3 regions of the Paracidovorax wautersii genome follow, and region 1 is predicted to be linked to each of the others. Evidence: riboswitches for the same ligand, from Rfam matches in the RefSeq annotation. Region 1 holds a riboswitch; each other region holds the start of a gene.
The links. Region 1 has a riboswitch for cobalamin ahead of QE399_RS14960 (TonB-dependent receptor). Riboswitches for the same ligand answer to the same signal wherever they lie in the genome.
Positions count from the first base shown of each region.

Region 1 (7,089 bases):
CTGCAGCAGCCCGCCCACCACCGCCAGGGCCGCGCCCACCAGCAATGCCAGCAGCAGGCGCGGCAGGCGCAGCTCGCGCACGATGGCCTGGGCCATCTCACCCGGGGCAGGCAGGCCCAGCGCGCCCGCCCAGGGGCCGGCCAGCCCGGCCAGCGCGTCGCGCCAGCCCACCGAGCTGCTCCCCACGCTGAGCGAGGCCACGGCCAGCAGGCCCAGCAGCGCCACGCCGCCCAGGGCGGCCGCCACGGTACGCGCCCTCATGGCGCCGTGCCCCTGAGCGCGCGGGCGATCTTCTCGATCGCTTCGATGTTGGCAGGCCCGGGCGTCAGCTCGGCATAGCGCAGCACGATGTAGCGACGCTCGCGCACGGCCTGCGTGAGCCGCATCGCCGGATGCGCCTCCAGCACGCGGCGCAGGTGCTCGGGCCCCTGCCCGTTCTGGTAGTCCAGCAGCACGACGTACTGCGGATCGCGCTCGGCCACGGCCTCCCACGAGGCGGTGCCCCAGCCCATGGCCAGATCGCCCAGCGCGTTCACGCCGCCCGCGGCCGCGATGAGAGCATGCGGCATGGCGGCGCGGCCTGCCGTGAACGGCTTGTCCTCGCCCGAGTCGTAGACGAACACGCGCGGTGGGCGTGGCAGCGCCGGCTGCGCCGCGGCGCGCACGCGCTCCCGCCAGCCGGCCACCAGCTGCTCGGCCTGTTCGCGCCGGCCGAAGACGGCGCCTAGGCGCAGCACGTCGCCGTAGAGCAGGTCGAGCGTGGCCTCGGGCTTGTCGGCCCGGGTGTGCACGCAGCTCTCGGTCAGCACCAGTGTGGCCACGCCGTGCCGCGCCAGCGTGGCCGGGGTGACGCCGCCGCCCGGCTGCATGCCGTAATACCAGCCGGCGAAGAACAGATCGGGCTGCACCGCCAGCAGGTTTTCCAGTGTGGGGTACTTGGGCGCCAGCTCGGGCACAGGCCCCAGCGCCTTCCAGAAGTCTGCGCTGGACTTGTACCAGCCGGTGATGCCGGTGACGCCCACCAGCTTGGGCTGCAGGCCCAGCGCCATCACCATCTCGGCCATGTTGAGGTCGTGGACCACCAGGCGGCGCGGGGGCGCATCGAAGCGCAGCGGCTCGCCGCAATTGCTCACCTTGACGGGAAAGCCTGGCGTGGCCGTTGCGGCGTTGGCGGCCGCTGCGGCCGCCACCAGGCTTGCGACCAGCCAGGCCGCAGGCCGGTAGAAAGAAGGCAGACGGAACCTCATGCCGACGCCGCCCGCTCGAAGGCCCACAGCGTGCCGCCGTGCCGTGGATGGTGCGCATGCACCAACTCCATGCCGAAGACGGCCGCCACGCGCTCGGTACTCAGCGCCTGGGCCGGCGGGCCATCGGCCACCAGTTGCCCCTGGTGCAGCACCCAGGCGCGGGTGGCGAAGCCCGGCACCAGGCCCAGCTCGTGCAGGGCCGCGATGACGGTGATTCCCAGGCCGCGCACCAGCGCCAGCAGATCGGCGCGTGCCGCCAGGTCGAGGTGGTTGGTGGGCTCGTCCAGCAGCAGCAGCGCGGGCTCCTGCGCCAGGGCCCGCGCCAGGTGCACGCGCTGGCGCTCGCCGCCCGACAGGCTGCCCAGCGTGCGGGCGGCCAGCGCAGTGGCGCTGCAGGTGTGCAATGCGTGCGCCACGGCCTGCGCGTGCTGCGCCCGGCTGGCGCGCTGCTGGTGCGGCAGGCGGCCGAACGCCACATAGTCCTGCACCCGCAGGCCGGGCTCCACCGCATCGCCCTGTCCCAGCAGCGCGACATGGCGCGCGCGCTCGGCGGCGGGCCAGTCCGCCAGGTTCTGGCCCAGCACGCGCACAGCGCCCCGCGTCGGCGCCAGCCGCGCGGCCAGCAACCGCAGCAGCGTGCTCTTGCCCGCACCGTTGGGCCCCACCAGCGCCACGCATTCGCCGGGCTGAACGCTCACGTCGGTGGGCGCCAGCAGCGTGCGGCCGCCCGCCACCTCGAAGGCCGCGCCCTGCAGCTGCAGCACAGCGCCCAGCGCGGGTACCGCGCGGCCTTCCCGCAGGGCTGCAGCAGCGGTGGCAGTGGTGGTGGCCAAGGGCATGTCGGTCAGAGTGTCCAGCGCAGCGCCAGTTCGTAGCTGCGCGGCGCGCCCAGCAGGATCTGGTCGGGGTAGAACGGATCGGCCCAGGCCGCATAGGTGCGGTTGCCCAGGTTGCGGCCGCGCAGGGTGAGCTGCACATCGCGCGCCACGTCCACGGCCAGCGCGGCGTCGAAGACGGTGTAGCCGTTCAGGCGCACGGTGTTGGCATCGCTGTGGAAGCGCTCGCCCACGTGGCGCACCGAGGCCGACACCTGCATGGGCACGCCCGCCATGAAGCGGTAGCCCACCCCGGCATTGGCGACCAGGCGCGGCGCGTTGGGCGGACGGTTGCCGGACAGCGAGGTGCCGTTGCCCAGGTTGTAGCCCTCATACCTCGCGCGGTTGAGCGCCAGGTTGCCCCACAGGCTCCACTGCGCATCCGGCCGCAGGGCCACGGATGCCTCGGCCCCGCGGGATTTCAGCGCCCCCGCCTGCGCGAGCTGCTGACCGCCCTGCGCGGCGTAGACGTTGCGCCGCTCGGTGTCGTAGAAGGCCAGCGTCCATTCGCCGCGCTGCTGCCAGAAGGCCTGCTTGACGCCCACCTCGGCGTTGCGGGTGCGCGTCAGGTCCAGCGGCTGCGTGGCGCCCAACAAAAAGATGTTGTTGGCCGCCACATCGGCCGCCGTGCCGTACTGGCCGTACAGCGTGGTGCCGGGTGCGGCTTCCCAGGTCAGGCCCACACGGCCGGTGGTGGGATTCCAGGTCTTCTCGTACGGGAAGCCCGTGCGCTGCACGCCCGCCGCGTTGGCGGACGACCGCTCCAGCGCGATGCGCTCCTGGCGCAGCCCGCCGATCAGCGCCACCGTGGGCGTGAGGCGCAGGCGGTCTTCCAGCGCCAGCACGGTGTTGCGGATGCGCGTGGTCTGCAGCTGCGTGGTCAGCAGGCCGTAGCGGCCGCGCTGCGGGTCCGCCAGGCTCACGCTGTCGCCCGGGAAGTTGGCCGCGCCGGGCCGGTCCAGGTCGAGGTCGCTGTACTCGAAGGCGGCCACCAGGCGGTTGTCCAGGCCTGCCACGCGCGCGTCCCATTGCCATTCGGTCTTGTTGCCCCAGCTGGTCTGGTCCTGCGCGACGTAGAAGCGCTCGCGGTCCACCAGGCCCGTGCCGGCGTTGAAGGCGGTGATCTCGTTGTTGAGCCACGTCCGGTCGGCCGTGTAGCGCCAGAACTGGGTGCGCAGCACGACGGCATCGCTGGCCTGCCATTCGCCGCCGGCGCGCAGCCAGGTCTCGCGCGCCTCGTTGCGGTTGTCCTGCACGTTGTAGTTGGTGCGCAGGGTGCGGCCATCGATGGCGACCGGCCCCAGGGCGCTGCCGTTGAAGCCGGAGGTGTAGGTGCCTGAGACGATGCCGCCCCGCGGCTGCACGCCCGGCGCGTTGGCCGACACCAGGGGCGTGCCCCAGTAGCTGCTGCCGTCGTCGCGCTTGGCCTCGCCCGCGATGAAGAGCTTGACGCCCGGCGCCGCGCGCCAGTCCAGCCCGCCCGACACGTGCCGGTTGCGCTGCCAGGTGTCGTCCACGAAGCCGTCGCTGTTGGACGCGCTCGCGTCGATGCGGTAATCCAGATCTTGCCAGGCGGTGGTGCCGCCCGAGCCGACCGACAGGCGCCGCTCGCCGAACGAGCCCACGGCCGTGTTCACTTCGGTGCGCACCGGCCCGCGGTGCGGCGCCTTGGTGACGAAGTTGACCGCGCCGCCGGTGGCGCCCTCGCCCGACATGAGCGAGGCCGCGCCCTTGAGGAATTCCACGCGCTCCAGATTGGCCGTGTCCATCACGCGCGAGGTCATGTTGGGCGGGCCGATCTTGATGCCGTTGTACAGCGTGTTGATCTGGCTGTTGGCAAAGCCGCGCATCGAGAAGGCGCTGGGCTCGGCCGGAAAGTCCCCCGCCGTCACGCCGACGGCGGCCTGCGCAGCCTCGGTCACCGTGCGCAGGCCGCGTTCGGCCAGCACCTCGGCCGGCACCACGTCGATGGACGCGGGCGTCTCGCGCACCGTGAGGCCCAGGCGCGATGCGCTGTCGGCCGACTGGTCGAGCGGCGTGGTGGGCGCCGGCGGAGCCGCCCCGGTCACGACGACCGTGGGCAGGGTTTGCGCAGCGGCAGGAAAGGCGGCGGCCAGGGCGAACGCAAGGGGCGCGGGCCAGGCAGGCACGCGCAGCGGCGGAAAGCAGGATGGAATCATCGGATCCACTCAATCACGAAAGTCGCCCGCACCGGCCTCCCCGCCGGCGTATGGGCACACGACGCCCGCGCTGTGTGCGCTGGCGCCACCTCGTTGGCCGGTATCCGGGCTGACGGAACGCCCTCCAAAGCCTTCCCAGGCACCTTGGCAGGCGCCCAGTGGCGTGTGGATGGAGGTGGGCCGCACCAGGGCGACCCGTCCGCTGACCGTTGCGGGGGCAGCGCAGGCTGGGCCTTGCGAACGCGTGCGCGTCCGAGGGCCTTCCTGCTTCCCGTTGAACTGCGGCGGGACGAATGCCGCCGCGAGCACCAACGCTGCCATTCTATGCGCATTAACGCAACGCACTTGCGATAACTAGCGGAATAAAAAAAGGCGGCCCGCGGGCCGCCTTTGGTCGATTACTACATTTTTTATAGCTACATGCGCTTTATCCAAAAGCGCTACAGGCCTTTTTGATCTGAAACCACCGCTCAGAGCTTGGCGATCGACACCTCGGTGGACTTCACCAGCGCCACGACGTCGGAGCCGACGTCCAGGCCCAGTTCGTCCACCGACCGGGTGGTGATGACGGACGTGACGATGCCCCAGGGCGTCTCGACGTCCACTTCGGACACGACGTCGCCGCGGACGATCTCGCGCACCTTGCCCTTGAACTGGTTGCGCACGTTGATGGCTTGGATGGACATGGTTTAACTCCTTTGGAAGTCCGTGGATGGGATGGCAGAAACGGGAAGGGATGGAGCGGGTCGTTCAACAAACAAGGACGGCTCAGACCGCCCAGCGCAGTCCGTGCGCGGGCACGCCGGGCCAGCCGGCGCCGGGTGGCGGCGCGGCATCGGCCGAGGGCTTTTGCAGCACGCGGTCGAGGATGCGTTTTTCGATGGCGGCAAATGCGGCATCGCCCTGCGAGCGCGGGCGGGCCAGCGCGATGCGTTCGTCCAGTGCGATGCGGCCGTCCTCGATGAGGATCACGCGGTCGGCCAAGGCCACCGCCTCCTGCACGTCGTGGGTGACGAGCAAGGCCGTGAAGCGGTGGCGCTGCCACAGGCCTTCGATCAGGCGGTGCATCTCGATGCGGGTGAGCGCGTCGAGCGCGCCCAGGGGCTCGTCCAGCAGCAGCAGGCGCGGCTGGTGCACCAGGGCGCGCGCCAGGGCCACGCGCTGGCGCTGGCCGCCGGACAGGCGCGCCGGCCACTCGTTCTCGCGGTCGGCCAGGCCGACCTGGGCCAGCACCTCGCGGCCGCGTTCGCGCTGCGCCTTGGGCAGGCCCAGCGTCACGTTGTCGAGCACGCGGCGCCAGGGCAGCAGGCGCGCCTCCTGGAACATGATGCGCGTGTCGCCGTGCAAACCGTGGACGGCCTGGCCGTCGGTGTAGAGCGCGCCGCTGCTCGCCTCTTCCAGGCCGGCGACCAGGCGCAGCAAGGTGCTCTTGCCGCAGCCGCTGCGGCCGACGATGGCGATGAACTCGCCGTGCTCCACGGTGAGCTGCGTGTTGCGCAGCACGTCGCGCGCGCCGTAGCGCTTGTGCAGGCCGCGCGCTTCCAGGCGCACGCCGCCGGCTTCAGGGGCAGTGGTGGTACCCATGGCGTCATGCCCCCGTTTTGAACAAGGGCACATCCACGGCGTTCACCTTGCGCGGCAGCAGCTTCTCAGCCAGGAAGGCATCGGCGATCTTCTGCTGCTCGCCCAGGTTGTCCTGCAGCACCGGACGCACGGCATAGCTGCGGCGGCCATTGGCCTGCTCGATGGTGGCAGCGTCCAGGCCCCACACGGGAGCCAGGAGCGCTGCCGCGTCCTTGGGGTGCTGCTTGACCCACTTGCCGGTCTTTTCCAGCTCGGCGTAGACCACCCGCAGCACGTCGGCCCGCGCGTTGGCGAACTTGCTGCTGGCCAGGTAATAGCGCTGGTACGACGCCAGGCCCGTGCCGTCCGCCAGCACGCGGGCACCCGACTGGCGCTGCGCGGCCGAGAGGAACGGATCCCACACCACCCAGGCGTCGATGGCGCCCTTCTCGAACGCCGCGCGGCCATCGGCGGGCGTGAGGTAGGCCGATTGCACATCGGCCAGCGACAGCCCGGCCTTCTCCAGCGCAGCGATGAGCAGGTAATGCGCGCCGGCCGCCTTGGCAAACCCGACCTTCTTGCCCTTCAGATCGGACACGCTCCTGAGCGGCGAATCCGCCTTCACCAGAATGGCCTGGGCCGTGGGCGACGGCGCCTCCTGCGCCACGAAGGTGAGCTGCGCGCCGGCGGCCTGCGCGAACACCGGCACGGTGTCGGCCACGTCGGCGCTGAAGTCCAGGTTGTCGAGGTTGAGCGCCTCCAGTAGCGGCAGCCCGCTGGTGAACTCATGCCAAGTGGGTTTGACGCCCAGCGGTGCCAGCTGCTTTTCCAGCGTGCCCTGGATCTTGAGCACCGCGATCAGCGTGGACGACTTCTGGTAGCCGATGCGAACGGTGGAAGCAGCAGGCTGTGCGGCAGCGATGCCTGTCGCAGCCATGCCAATGGCGGCCAGCGCGGTACGACGATTCAAATGCAAGGTCATATCAGGTCCTGTATTCAGGTCAATGCGTTCAAAAACCGGCGCGGCCCAATGCCAGCGGACGCCGTGGAACTGGCTTCGCCAGGCCACCGGCGTCGTCCCCCTTCCCGACTCGCGCAGCGAGTCGAGAGAAGGGGGAAGGCGCGCAGCGCCTCAGGGGGTAGCTCACTGGTATCCGGGATGCCACCGCAGCCACCAGTGTTCGAGCGCCCGGGCGAACACGTCGGCCAGCTTGCCCAGCAGCG
Region 1 is NZ_JAVIZX010000001.1:3,299,293-3,306,381, reverse strand. It holds gene QE399_RS14975 (FecCD family ABC transporter permease) at 1-261, opposite strand, end outside; gene QE399_RS14970 (ABC transporter substrate-binding protein) at 258-1,247, opposite strand; gene QE399_RS14965 (ABC transporter ATP-binding protein) at 1,244-2,086, opposite strand; gene QE399_RS14960 (TonB-dependent receptor) at 2,092-4,302, opposite strand; cobalamin riboswitch at 4,381-4,630, opposite strand; gene QE399_RS14955 (TOBE domain-containing protein) at 4,773-4,988, opposite strand; gene QE399_RS14950 (ATP-binding cassette domain-containing protein) at 5,071-5,886, opposite strand; gene QE399_RS14945 (aliphatic sulfonate ABC transporter substrate-binding protein) at 5,891-6,847, opposite strand; gene ssuC (aliphatic sulfonate ABC transporter permease SsuC) at 7,010-7,089, opposite strand, start outside.

Region 2 (7,089 bases), 810 kb from region 1:
GGGCCCCAGCGCGTAGCCCTCCGCGCGCAGGCGCTGCAGGATGCCGACCACCGAGGCCGGCGTGTCCAGCCCCACGCCGCTGCCGATGCGCCCTTCGCTGCCCGGGTAGTTGGCCAGGACCAGCGCCAGGCGCTTTTCGGCGGCCGGCAGGCTGCGCAGCCGGCACCAGCGGCGTGCCAGCTCGGCCACGAAGGCGACGCGGTCCGGCTCGGGTTGGTAGGCCACCACGTCCGCCTGCGTCACCGCGCTGCGGTGCGACAGGCCCTTGAAGCTGATGGCCCGCGTGACGATGCGGCCGTCCATCTCGGGCAGCACGATCTGCATGGCGATGTCGCGCGGGCGCAGGCCCAGGCTGTCGGCCCACCAGTCCTCGCGGTTGCCGCCGCTGGCGATCACCTGCAGCACCGGCGCATCGCCGGCCAGGGCGGCACCTTCGTGCTTCAGCGCGGCGAAGGACGTGGTGTTGAGCACCAGCTGTACGGCATGGTCGGCGCACAGTGCCTGGAAGGTGGCCAGGCACAACGGGTCCTTGAGCGAATCGAGCGCCACGGGCAGTGGGTTGAGGCCCTGGGCGCGCAGCGTCACCGCCAGCGCGTCGAATGCGGCGGTGTTGGCCGCCATGAGGTGCGAGCGGTAGAACACCAGCGCCACCACCGGAGCGCCCGGCGCCCAGGCCGCGCGCAGGTCGTCGATGCCCGGCACCGCATGGGTGGGTGCGAAGGCGGCCGGCACATGCACGGCGGCCTGCGGCAGGCTGCGCGGCGGCTGCGGTGCGCCGCCATGGCCGAGCCCATGGAAGGCCACGGCCCGCACGAACTGCAGCGCATTGGCCGCCCCGCCCGCGCGCAGGTACTGCCACAGCAGGTGGCAGACCGAGGGCGCGAGCGTGCTGCGCTCCACCAGGGACAGGTCCTCCTGCAGATCGCCCGAGAACATGGCCAGCCGCTGGCCGTTCTTGCGCGCCAGTGCACCGATCTGCTGAAAGCCGTAGGGCCAGACGGATTCGGAGCCGAGGTGGTCCACGATCACCACGCGGGCGTGCTGCAGTACCTCGTCGATGTAGAGGTCGAGCGAGGCGGGCTGGCGCAGGTACTGCAGGTTGACCAGGCGCACGGAGGGAAAGCCGGCCTCCTCCGTGCGCGCCAGCTCCTCGCACGCGCCGGAGAGCAGGGCGAGGGTGGTGTCGGCGGAGCTGAGGATGACGATATCGCCCGGCGTCTGGTCGAGCCGGGTGACGATGGAGTCGTCTTCTACGAAGCCGCCGGGGCGGGTGGAGAGGAGGTGCATTCGGAGTGTTTTTGGGGTCTAGCGCTTATGGGACAAGCGCATACAGCTATCATTTTTGATTTTCTGGGAAGTTTGCTTTCCGGGGCCGGGGTATGCGCCCGGCGGCGCACTCACTTTCTTTCGCTTCGCCGAAAGAAAGTAAGCAAAGAAAGGGCGACCCTGCTGTCTGCGTCCCCGCTCGCCTGCGGCGAACAGGGCAACCTGCGGTGCTCGGTCACGGGGCGGCGCCGTGGAACTCGCTGCGCGCTGGCGCGCTCCGCTCGGACAGCCACGGCGAGTCAGATCACGAAGCGGGTGTGTCCTGCGGCACACCCGCCCGCCCCGCGCCCTGTGCTCCTCGGCGCATACAGAAGGGCGTTGGGAGTCCACACGGGCCAACACTGCGCTCGGCCTCCCACTGCCGGGCCGAGCGCAGCGATGGCCCGTGTGGGGCGTTCGGGTTCCCTTCTGCCCGTGCCGAGAAGCGGAGCGCAGGCAGGGCGCATGCGCGTCGGAGCGCGCATGCCTCGTGAACTGACTCGCCGTGGCTGTCCGAACGGAGCTGCTCTGCAGCGCAGTGAGTTCCACGGCGGCCCTGCCTGCGCGAGCATCGCAGGCTGCCCCGTAGCGCAGCGAAGGGGACACGGGCAGCAGGGACGCCTTTCTTTTGGGTTCTTTTCTTTGGCGAAGCAAAGAAAAGAACCTCGGCCGCCGGGCCGAGACCCGGCACCGGGAAACAACCCCACAGCACCTGTCAAAAACGATAGCTGCCAGCGCACACCACATAAGCGCCAAACCCAATTTCAATTTCAAAGATTCAAGCCCCCACCCCCTCCAACCCCGCCCGCAACGCCCCCTCATCCAGCTCCTGCCCGATGAACACCAACCGCGTCCCCCGCGCCTCGCCCTCGCGCCAGGCGCGGTCGAAGTGGTGGTCGAACCGCCGGCCCACGCCCTGCAGCAGCCAGCGCATCGGCTTGCCCGGAATCTCCGCGAAACCCTTCACCCGCAGGATGGTCTGCTCGGCCACCAGTTTCTGCAGCGCCGCCAGCAGGCGGGCCTGGTCCACGGCCGGCAGGTCGATCACGTGGGCGTCGAACTCGTCGTGGTCATGGTCCTCGTCATGGTCGTGGTGGCTCACGCGCTGGTCGATGGTGGCCTCGGCCGCCTTCGACAGGCCCAGCAGCACGTCCAGCGGCAGGCGGCCCTGTTCGGACTGCACCACCTTCACCGATGCCGGAATCTCCTCGCGCACCAGCGCCTGCACCTGAGCCAGCGCGGCGGCATCGACCAGGTCGGTCTTGTTGAGCACCACCAGGTCGGCGGCCGACAACTGGTCTTCGAACAGCTCGTGCAGCGGCGATTCGTGGTCCAGATTGGGATCGGCGCGGCGCAGTTCGTCCACGGCCGCGGGGTTGGCCGCGAACTGGCCGCTGGCGGCGGCGGGCGTGTCCACCACGGTGACCACGGCATCCACGGTGAAGACGTTGGCGATCTCCGGCCACTGGAAGGCCTGCACCAGCGGCTTGGGCAGGGCCAGGCCGCTGGTCTCGATGAGCACGGCGTCGATCTGGTCGCGGCGCTCGGCCAGCTGCTTCATCACGGGGAAGAACTCTTCCTGCACGGTGCAGCACATGCAGCCGTTGGCCAGCTCGTACAGAGCGCCTTCGCGTTCGTTGCCCTCGTCGTCGCAGCCGATGCCGCAGCCTTTGAGGATCTCGCCGTCGATGCCCAGCTCGCCGAACTCGTTGACGATGACCGCGATGCGCCGGCCGTCGGCGTTGTCCAGGATGTGGCGCAGCAGCGTGGTCTTGCCGCTGCCCAGGAAGCCGGTGACGATGGTGGCGGGAATCTTGGACGTTTGCATGGTGGTGTCGGCCCTTTCTTTCTTCATTCCGGTGTCGTGCCTGCCGGCGCGCGTGCGACTTGCATGCATGAATGCATAGGTGGCGCTCGCGTCGCCTGCGTGTCTGTCCGCGGCATGCATGCGTGTGTGCACAGAGGAAAGGAAAGGGCCGCGCCGCGCGCGCAGCGACCTGACCGGACCAAGGCACTCCCGCAGCGTCCGAAGCGGTACGAAGGCCGGTATCCGGGCTCACGGACCGCCGCACCGCCCGACACGATGCCGGAGGGTGCGACCGGGCCCTCGCCTTCCCACGCAGGGCGGCCTGCGCAGTGGCTGCGCCGCCCCACAAAGAAGGGCGTGCGCGGAGGGTCCTTGTGTCCGCTGACCGTTGCGGGGGCAGCGCAGGAATAGCACCCGTGGGGTAGGCCCTGCCGCCCCGGTGCGCACCTGCTTCCCGTTGAACCCCGTGGGCCTTGCGGCCGGTGGGGCACCTTCGAACCGGACGGGTGCGGGTGCCGGCCTCGTGCCGGACGCCCTGCCTCCGTCCTGCGGCGGATTATGCGGGATAGCCGCCGAGGGCCTACTCACACAAATCCGGGAGCGACGCCGCGCGGCGTCGCCCGCGCTGGCAAGGCAGGGGACTTGCGGCGCTCAGACGCCTTGCAGGCATCTCCGGCTGCGGGCCGCGCGATTCCCGGATCGGTGTTGCCATGTCCTGGCCGCCCGCCCCTGTGCACAGGCTTGCCGGATAATGCAGCGGCCCCTTCCAAGCCTCCAAGCCGGCCCGCACGGCCCCGTCCCCTGATGAATCCTGACGCCCACAACCTCTGGCGCGCACCGCGCTGGGCCCTCGCTGTCCTGCTGGCCGTACTGGGCATGGTCGGGCCGTTCTCGATCGACACCTACCTGCCGGCCTTCTCGGGCATTGCCGCCGCGCTGGGCGCGACGCCGGTGGAGATGCAGCAGACGCTGTCGGCCTACCTGTTCGGCTTCGCCTTCATGACGCTGTTCCACGGGGCGCTGTCGGACAGCTTCGGCCGGCGCCCGGTGGTGCTGTGGGGCATCGCGGTATTCACGCTCGCCTCGGCCGGCTGCGCGCTGTCCAACAGCATCGGGCAGCTGGTGTTCTTCCGGGCGCTGCAGGGGCTGTCGGCGGGCGCGGGCATCGTGGTGTCGCGCGCGGTCATCCGCGACATGTTCCCGCCGGCCCAGGCCCAGCAGGTCATGAGCCAGGTGACGATCTACTTCGGCGTGGCGCCGGCCATCGCGCCCATCGTGGGCGGCTGGCTGTTCGTGCACCTGGGCTGGCACAGCGTGTTCTGGTTCCTGACCGGCGTGGGCGTGCTGCTGTTCGTGGCCAACTTCCGCCTGCTACCCGAAACGCTGCACGCCGAGCACCGCCAGCCCTTCCAGGCCCGCCACCTGCTGCAGGGCTACTGGCAGCTGGGATCGAGCCCGCGCTTCCTGCTGCTGGCGCTGGCCAGCGGCGTGCCCTTCAACGGCATGTTCCTCTACGTGCTGGCGGCGCCCGCCTTCCTGGGCGAACACCTGGGACTGTCGCCCTCGAATTTCTTCTGGCTCTTCATCCTGACGATTTCCGGGATCATAGGCGGTGCCTGGCTCAGCGGCCGGCTGGCGGGCCGCATCGCCCCCAAGCGGCAGATCCGGCACGGCTTTCTCATCATGTTCACCATGTCGGTCCTGAACCTGGCAGCCAACCTGCTGTTCACGCCGCACGTGTCGTGGGCGCTGTTTCCGATCGCCATCTTCTCCTTCGGCTGGGCGCTGATGGTGCCGGTGGTGACGCTGCTGGTGCTGGACCTGTACCCCGAGCGCCGCGGCATGGCTTCGTCGCTGCAGGCCTTCGTCGGCTCCACGGCCAACGGCCTAGTGGCCGGCGTGGTCGTTCCCCTGGTGATGCACTCCACCCGGCTGCTGGCCTGCGCCTCGCTGGCGATGATGTGCATCGGCCTGGTGGCCTGGATCTACCTGCACCACCGCTGGCCGGACATCGGCCGCACCACCACGCAAGGCTAGCGCCGCGGCCGGCAGGCACCAGGCCGAGGTCAGGCGCCCTGCTGGCGCCGGTCTATGCCGCGGGACTGGTAGTAGCGTACCTTCTCCGCGTACATGGCCTGGTCGGCCCGGACCACGGCGGCCTCGATCTGTTCGCCGGACGCCGCGCAGGCCATGCCCATGGAAAGACTCAACGGCTGGCCGGGGTAGAACTGGTTGTTGAGTTCCAGCAGAGAGAGGATGCGGTCCATCATGTTGTGGGCGCCGCGTTCGTCGGTGGCCGGCATCACCACCGTGAACTCGTCCCCGCCGATCCGGGCCGCGCATGCCGGCGCATCGACCGCCTTGGCCAGCACCTCGCCCACGCGCCGCAGCATCGCGTCGCCCGCCGCGTGGCCCGCTTCGTCGTTGATCGACTTCAGCCCGTTCATGTCGATCACCACCACCGACACGGGCCACGGCCCCTTGCGGGTGAGGCGGTTGAGCTCCTCGACATAGAACGCGCGGTTGCGCAACTGCGTGAGCACGTCGTGCTTGCCCAGGTATTCCAGGTAGGCCTCGGCCTTCTTGCGCGCCGTGATGTCCACCAGAGACAGCAGCACCATGCGCCAGTCGTGCCGGTGTTCGTCCATCACCGCAAACTGCATGTGGATGTGGACGGCCTCTCCGGACAGGCTGTAGTTGACGACCTCACGCTGCTGCACCAGCTTGCCGTCCCACAGGTCCAGCAGCTGTTCGGCGAACGAGTCATGCATCTCGCCGCGGAACACCTTGCCGATGTTGTTCAGCAGCGTCTCCTTGCTGTCCGCCCCGAACATCGACAACGTCTGCTGGTTCACGTCGATGACGCGGATCTCGTGCATGCAGCGGTCCACGAACTCCGGATGCACCTTCAGAAAGGTCTTGAAGTCGCGGATACCCTGCGAGCGCACCTCGTCCAGCAGCAGCTTGACGGCGCTGAAGTCCTCGACCCACAGCGACACCGGCGAGAACTCGAACAGCCCCCGCGCATACTGCTCGCTCTGCAGCAGCTGACTGCGCGAACGCACCTGCGCCGTGTTGTCCTCCAGGGAAATGAGCACGCGGCTCCAGTCGTGCTCGTGGCCCGGCAGGATGCGCCCGCGGATCTGCACGTCCAGCCGGCGCCCGTCCAGCGTGTAGTTCACCGTCTGGTTGGAGAATTCCAGCGCCCCGGACCACAGCTGCAGCAGCTCTGCAATGGCCTGCGCATGCATGTCGCCGCGGAACACCGTGCCCAGCGACGCCACCAGCGTCGCCTGGTCGGGCGCGGCAAAGAGATCCAGCGTGCGCTGGTTGACCTTCAGCACCTTGATGGCCGCACCGTACTGCTGCATGCACTCCGGGTGGCTGCGCACGTGGGCCGCCACATCCTGCACGCCAGACGCGCGCCAGCCGTCCAGCAGGCGCTTGAGATCGCTGAAATCCTCCAGCCACAAGGAGACCGGAGCGATCTCGAACATGTGTTCGAAATCGGCATCCGAAGACAACGAAGAGGACATCCCGAAAACCTCCAACGCGAAAACCCGGCCTTGGCCCACCGTTTCCGCCCACGTTTTGATTCACGCGGGGATCCGGACGCTGCGCCACGGCGCGCCCTCCCCTGTCCGGTCGATTATTGCCTTGGCCATCCCTGCCGGGCGCCGGAGGGCCTTGCAACGCCGCGAAAAAGCCCCGGGCTGTCGCGGCGCCGCTGGCGCCACGCCCCGCCCCCTCGGGCAGCGCCATGAAAAAAGCCAGCCCCATGGGCTGGCTTTCTGGGCATGCCAGACCGAAGGGTCTGGCGCCGCCGCTGCGCTCAGCGGGCGGGACGTGCAGGACGCTTGCGCGCGTCGTGCGGCGTGAAGGGCTTGCCGCCCGGCGCTGCCGGCTTGGAGAAAGCAGGCTTGCGCGGTGCGAAATCCCCACGCGGAGCGCGCTCGTCGCGGCCAGCGAAGCCGCCC
Region 2 is NZ_JAVIZX010000001.1:2,488,210-2,495,298, reverse strand. It holds gene cobN (cobaltochelatase subunit CobN) at 1-1,287, opposite strand, end outside; gene cobW (cobalamin biosynthesis protein CobW) at 2,084-3,133, opposite strand; cobalamin riboswitch at 3,330-3,622, opposite strand; gene QE399_RS11270 (multidrug effflux MFS transporter) at 3,917-5,149, shown strand; gene QE399_RS11265 (sensor domain-containing diguanylate cyclase) at 5,179-6,648, opposite strand; gene QE399_RS11260 (DEAD/DEAH box helicase) at 6,945-7,089, opposite strand, start outside.
Region 2: linked by a shared signal. The riboswitch ahead of cobW (cobalamin biosynthesis protein CobW) and the one ahead of QE399_RS14960 (TonB-dependent receptor) in region 1 are both predicted to bind cobalamin.

Region 3 (7,089 bases), 430 kb from region 1:
CACGGAGGCGCTGGTGTCCGGATGCGTCAGCGAACTGCTGTCGAACGGAGACTGCGCCATCCGGCTGCTGTCCGAGGGCGTGGGCATGCGGCCTGCCCTGCACCCTGTGAACGTCATGGTCCTGTCGCTGCTGCTCGGGCGCGCGCTGGGCATCGAAGGGTCCGAGCTCCAGGATGTCGGCGTGGCCGCGCTGCTCCACGATTTGGGCAAGGCGTCCCTGCCTCTGCACCTGGCCGAGCCGCAATCCCCGCTCATGCCGGCGGATCGCCGGCGCTACGAGAGCCATGTGGGGGAATCGGTCGTGCTCGCCCGCAAGATGGGCTGGCCCGCTCCCGTGCTGCTGGCCATCGCGCAGCACCATGAAATGATGGATGGATCGGGCTTCCCACAGCAGTTGGCAGGCCGGGACATGGTCCGGGCCGGGCAGATCCTGGCGCTCGTCAACCATTACGACCGGATGTGCAACCCCTTGCACGGCGGCGACCCGCTCACGCCGCACGAGGCGCTGTCCGTGATCTTCGCGCAGCACAAGCCGCGGTTTGACGCCGTGGTGCTGGGCGCCTTCATCCGCATGATGGGCGTGTACCCGCCCGGGTCCGTCGTCCAATTGGTGAATGACCGCTATGCCTTGGTCATTTCGGTCAATTCCTCGCGGCCGCTGCGGCCCCGCGTCCTCGTGCACGACCCGCGGGTGCCGGTGGACCAGGCCCGCATCCTGGATCTGGAAACGGTTCCCGAACTGGGCATCCGCCGCAGCCTGCGGCCTGCGCAGCTGCCGCGCGAAGCCCTGGACTACCTCTCGCCGCGCAAGCGCATCTGTTATTTCTTCGAGCGGGCCGTCGATCCCGTACCGCGAGAGGGCGACGCGTGACCGACCTCCCTCTCAACGAAGAGGAGTGGCACGCCATCTGCGACGGCATGGACCAGGCCTTGTGGCTGGTCCATCCTGAGACGCTGCGCATCGTGTATTGCAACCGGGCCGCGGCGGACCTGGCGGACCAAGCGGCCGCGGCCATGATCGGTACGCCGGTCCAGCAGTTGGCGTCCACGCCCGAGGACCTGTTTTTCTGGAGCCAGCCGCCCGCGGATATCCTGGCGGGCATCCATTCGGAGTCGGGCCTCGTCACGGCGCAAGGCCGTCTGGTGCCGGTGGAGCGCCGCGTGGCCGCCGTACAGCGCAGGGAGGGCCCTCTGCTGGTGCTGACCATGCGCAGCCGGGTGCGCGAAGAGGGGGCCGAGCGCGAACTCGAGACCCTGCTGGCGGAACTGCGCGCAACCCTTGATTCCGCGGCCGACGGCATGCTGGTGTGCGACATGCAGGGCCGCGTGCGGGCCTTCAACCAACGCTTGGCGCTGCTCTGGGCCATGCCGGATGACCTGCTGCGGCAGCGGGACGACGATGCCGTCCACGCTTTCATGGCGTCGCAGGTGGCAGAGCCCTTGCCCTACCGGGAGCGGCTCGCGGCCATTGCCCGGGAACCTCTGCTGGAGACCACCGACGTCTTCGTGCTTCGCAACGGCACGTCGGTCGAACGCCGTTCCGTACCGCAATTGCTGCACGGGCGGCCGTCGGGGCGCGTGTATTCCTTCCGGGATGTGACCCGGCAGGCGGAGGCCCAGGCCAGCCTGAGGCTGGCTGCGCAGGTGTTCGAGTCGAGCCTGGACGCCATCTTCATCGCCGACGAATACCACACGCTCATCCGCATGAATCCCGGCTGCGAGCGGCTGGTGGAGGATTCGCCCTGCGGGCTGCTGGGCAAGCCGGCGGCTGCCCTCTTCGGCCACGCGGAAGCACGTGAGCTGATGCAGCGCGTCGTGGCCACCTGGGAACGGGAGGGCTTCTGGGAAGGCGAACTGCTGCTGCCGCGCCGCACCGGACCGGATTGCGCGGTGCATCTGTCCTGGGTGGCCGTGCGGGACGAGCGGGGACAGGTTGCGCAGAGCATCGGCTTCGTGCGCGATCTGACCGAGCAGCATGCAGCCCAGCAGCGGATCGAGGAGCTGGCCTACAGCGACCTGCTGACGGGGCTGCCCAACCGGGTGCTGCTCGCCCGCCGCGTCGATGCCGCGATCGAGGCGGCCGCCCGCGAGCGGGGAACAGGTTTCGCCATCCTCTTCCTGGACCTCGACCGCTTCAAGAACATCAACGATTCCCTGGGGCATCCGTTCGGCGACCGCGTGCTGCGCCTGGTAGCGCAGCGGCTCCAGGCCTGCCTGCGGCAGACGGACCTGCTGTGCCGGCTGGGGGGCGACGAATTCGTCATCTACCTCCACGGGGGCGACGAGAGCATTGCGGCCGCCGTGGCGCAGCGCATCCTGGACGACATGCTGCGCCCGTTCGCGCTGGATGGCATGGGGTTTTCCATCCAGTGCAGCATCGGCGTGTCGCTGTACCCGCAGGACGGCGCGACGCTGGACGATCTGGTCAAGCAGGCCGACACCGCCATGTACGGCGTGAAGGAGCGAGGCCGGGGCAGCTATGGCTTCTACCAGCCGAAGATGAACGCCAACCTGCTGTCGCGCATGCAGATGGAACATGCGATGCGGCAGGCGGTGGGGCTCGGCCAGATGGCCGTGCACTACCAGCCGCAGGTCGCCATGGCGTCCGGCCGCATCGTGGGCGCCGAGGCGCTGTTGCGCTGGACCCATCCCGAGATGGGGGCGGTGTCTCCCGCAGAGTTCATCCCGCTGGCGGAGGAGTCCGGCTACATCGTGGCGCTGGGCGCTTGGGTGATGGAGCAGGCCGTCCAGGAGGCCGCGGCGTGGTTGCGGGCCGGAACGCCGGTGGTGGTCGCGGTGAACGTGTCGGCGCTCGAATTCCGCCAGCCCGGCTTCGTGGAGCACCTCACCCAGCTGCTCAGCCGGCACGGCCTGCCCGCCAGCCTGCTCGAACTGGAACTGACCGAGACCATCCTGCTGCAGGACGGGCAGGAGACCGAGCAGCGGCTGTCGGTCCTTTCGGCGTTGGGGGTGGGGCTGGCCATCGACGACTTCGGTACCGGCTATTCCAGCCTGGCGTATCTGAAGAAGCTGACCATCCACAAGCTGAAGATCGACCAGTCCTTCGTGCGCGGGCTCCCCGAGGACGATGGGGACCGTGCCATCGTGACGGCGATCACGAGCATGGGCCGTGCCCTGCATATCGAAGTGGTCGCCGAAGGGGTGGAGACCGAGGCGCAGCGCGTGGCGCTTGCGCACATGGAGTGCCAGTATTTCCAGGGCTTCTTGTGTGCGCCGGGCCTGCCGGCGGGCGCTTTGCGCACGCTGCTGGCAGAGCGCAAGGCGTACTCGTGGGAGCCGCCGTCACCGACGCCGTCGGCGTGATGAAGAATACGCTGCCGCGCTACGGGCGCGTGGGGGCGGATTCAGGGGGAAGAGGTGTCTGCGAATGCCACCGGGCCGTCATCCTGAACCGGGGGTTCAGGTGGGCGAGGGCAGCCAGGCGTTGGGTTCATCTGACGCGAGATGATCACGCTCACCGGGCGATGTACCAGGCCCATGCTCGTTGAGCATTGGTTCAAGGAAATATAAAGCCCGGCAGCACCGCAGACGCCTCCATTGTAGGCCCGCCTGCGGCGCGCGTCGACGCGCCGGGGGAAGACCCGTCAGAGAAGGCGGCCATCGTCGCCCAGCGCCTCGTCCAGGCGCTGGAGCAACGACGCCATGCGCTGGTCGTCTTCGGGCTGCGGCGGGGCCGCACCGGTGGGTGGTGCGGGCGGCTGTGGCTGCTGCAAGGCGGGCTGCTGCTCCCGGTCGGCGATGTCGAAGGCCAGGTTGAGCGCGGCCAGCACGGCGATGCGCTCGCGGGCGCGCACCTTGCCGGCGTCGCGGATGCGCGTCATGGCCGAATCCACGCGCTCGACGGCCTGGAGCAACCGCTCCTCGTGGCCCTCCGGGCAGGCCAGCAGATAGCTCTGCTGCATGATCTGAACCTCGATCTGCTTCATTCGCCCTCCTTGGCGCCGGGCGTTTCCGGCGAGACGGGCAGACGGTCGAGCAGCGCGTTCACGCGGGCCCGGGCGGCCTGCAGCCGCGACTTAAGGGAATCGCGCTCCTGGGTGAGTGCCGTGACCTGCTGCGACAGCAGCGCATTGGTACGCTGCAACTCGGCGTGGCGCAGGAGCAGGCGTTCGACGCGCTCGGCGATCTGGTCGATGGAAGACGTTGGGGCCATACAGCGGGCGATTGTAGGGTTCGTCCGCCGAACGGTCATCCAGGCGACGCTGAGCCGGGTCCGCCGCGCGCTGCGCTTCTCTGCTGCGGGCGGTCTGCCGCGTGGCACATCTTCGCCATCGCTGCGGCTAGGGCGGTGGGTCTGCGCCTTGCAGCGGTCCCCGGCAGAGCGCGCCGCATCGCGGGGCTTGTTCAGCGTCGCCTAGAATCGCGCCGTTGGTGCTCGCTGCATGGTTCGCATGCCGCAGTTCAACGGGAAGCAGGGAGGCGCGCCCTACGGGTTTGCGCTGTGCCTGCGCTGCCCCCGCAACGGTCAGCAGACGGGTCTTCGGGCCCTCTCTTTCTTCTCAAGCCACTGGTGCCGTGAACAGGCGCTGGGAAGGCGACGAAAGGGTGTTCTGCCAGCCCGGATACCGGCCAACACCAGGGGGTCGTGGCGTCGATGGATGCCGTGGCCTGTCAGCCCATTGCCGGCGGGGAGGCCGGCGCGGGTATTTCACGCAATGACCACCATGTTCTCGACCCTCTCGAGCGTGCGCGCGGCCCCCGGTGCCCGCCCACGCGCCGTGGCCCTCGCCACTGCCTGCCTGTGTTCCCTGTCCGCCCTTGCCGCGGACCAGATCCCTTCTTCCGATGTGGCTTCGATGCCTGACACGGTGGTGACCGCCACCCGCACGGCGCAGCCGCTGTCCGACCTGGTCGCCGATGTCTCGGTGGTCGACCGCGAAGCGCTGGACCGCAGCGGCGCGGCGGCGCTGGAAGATGTGCTCGGCCGCCTGCCGGGCGTCGAACTGGTGCGCAACGGCGGACCCGGCTCCACGACCAGCGTGTACCTGCGCGGCGCCAACAATGAGTTCACCGCGGTCTATGTGGACGGCATCCGCCTCGATACCCAGAGCGGCTCGGGCGGCGCGCCGTGGGAGGCCCTGCCGCTGGATGCCATCGACCGCATCGAGGTCCTGCGTGGCCCGGCCGGCGCGGTGTACGGGTCGGACGCCATCGGGGGCGTGATCCAGGTGTTCACCCGCAAAGGGGAAGCGGGCGTGCGCCCTTACGCCAGCGTAGGCGCCGGCAGCCAGAGCACATACCGCGCCTCGGCGGGCGTCAGCGGCGGCGCGGGCGCATGGGACTATGCGCTGGGTCTGAGCCATGTGGACAGCGAGGGCTTCAACTCGCGCACCACGGCCACCGCCAACCCCGACAAGGACGGCTATCGCCGCATGGCGGGCAGCGGCCGCCTGGGTTGGCAGGTGGCGCCCGGCCAGCGGCTGGACGCTACGCTGCTGTACGCCGACACGCATAGTGGGTACGACAGCACCAGCCGCACGGCCGACGACCGCAGCCGCAACCGGCTGCAGGCGGTGGGCCTGAACTGGCAGGCACGCTGGAGCGAGCGCTACAGTACTTTGATGACGGCCAGCGAATCCCGCAGCGACTACCGCACGCGCCCCTCCGTGTACGACACGCGGACGGTGCTGCGCAATTACCTGTTCCAGAACCAGTGGGCGCTGGGCGCGGGCCAGCAACTGACGGCGTCGCTGGAGCGGCGCGAGGACCAATTGACCAACACCAGCATCGAAGGCAACGAGCGCGAGCGCCACCAGGACGCCCTGGCCCTGGGCTACGGCCTGCGCCATGGCGCTCACACCGTTCAGCTCAACGCCCGCCATGACCGCGACAGCGAGTTCGGCGGCAAGAGCACCGGCAGCGCCGGGTACGGATACGAGTTCGCGCCACAGTGGCGGGCCACCGCGTCCGTGGGCACCGCTTTCCGCGCGCCCACGCTGTACCAGCGCTTCAGCATGTACGGCGAGGGCAGCCTGCGCCCGCAGGAGGGCCGCAATGCCGAGCTGGGCCTGCGCTGGGCGCGCGGTGGCGACAGCTTCTCGGCCACGGCCTACCGCAACCGCGTGCGCAATCTCATCAACTGGACGGGCGGCACGGGTGCCTGCGCGGGTAATGACGGGCCCTTCGGCGGCTGCTACGCCAACGTGGGCCGGGCGCGCTACGAGGGCGTGACGCTGGCCGGGGCCTACCGCCTCGGCGCAGCGGTGCGCCTGCGCGGCTCGGTCGACTTCCAGAACCCGCGTGACGAGGCCACCGGCAAGCTGCTGGCACGCCGCGCCAAGCGCCACGCCGTGCTGGGCGCCGACACCGACGTGGCCGGCTGGACGCTGGGCGCCGAAGCGCAGGCCACCGGCCGCCGCTTCGACAACGCGGCCAACACCAGGCGCCTGGGCGGCTACACCGTGCTCAACCTGTCGGCCAGCCGCACGCTGGGCCGTGACCTGCGCCTGCAGGCCCGGCTAGACAACCTCGCAGACAAGGCCTATCAGCTGGCTGACACCTACGCCACGCCCGGCCGCACGTTCTACGTGGGGCTGGCGTGGGCGCCGCAGTGATGGCGCCGGGCTCCCACGCCGGCAGCGCCCGCTGCCCGGCCCTGGTGGTGGCGGCGCCAGCCTCCGGACAGGGCAAGACCACGGTCACCGCCGCGCTGGCGCGCCTGCATGCGCGCCAGGGCCGGCGGGTACAGGTGTTCAAGTGCGGGCCGGATTTCCTCGACCCCCACTGGCACGCCCTGGCCAGCGGCCGGCCGGTGCACCAGCTCGACCTGTGGATGACCGGCGAGGACGACTGCGCGCGCCGCCTGCATGCCGCAGCGCAGGCATCCGACTTGGTGCTGATCGAAGGGGTGATGGGCCTGTTCGACGGCGAGCGCAGCGTGGCCGACCTGGCCCAGCGCTTTGGCATTCCCGTGCTGGCGGTGATCGATGCCTCCGCCATGGGGGGCACACTGGCCGCCATCGTGCACGGCCTCAAGCACTACCGGCCGGGCCTGCCCTGGGCGGGCGTGCTGGCCAACCGCGTGGCCACGGAGCGCCACATCGACCTGCTGCGCAGTGGCCTGGGCGA
Region 3 is NZ_JAVIZX010000001.1:2,865,893-2,872,981, forward strand. It holds gene QE399_RS12915 (cyclic di-GMP phosphodiesterase) at 1-871, shown strand, start outside; gene QE399_RS12920 (putative bifunctional diguanylate cyclase/phosphodiesterase) at 919-3,324, shown strand; RNA gene ssrS (6S RNA) at 3,376-3,555, opposite strand; gene QE399_RS12925 (cell division protein ZapA) at 3,606-3,947, opposite strand; gene QE399_RS12930 (DUF904 domain-containing protein) at 3,944-4,174, opposite strand; cobalamin riboswitch at 4,374-4,609, shown strand; gene QE399_RS12935 (TonB-dependent receptor domain-containing protein) at 4,677-6,575, shown strand; gene QE399_RS12940 (cobyrinic acid a,c-diamide synthase CobB) at 6,575-7,089, shown strand, end outside.
Region 3: linked by a shared signal. The riboswitch ahead of QE399_RS12935 (TonB-dependent receptor domain-containing protein) and the one ahead of QE399_RS14960 (TonB-dependent receptor) in region 1 are both predicted to bind cobalamin.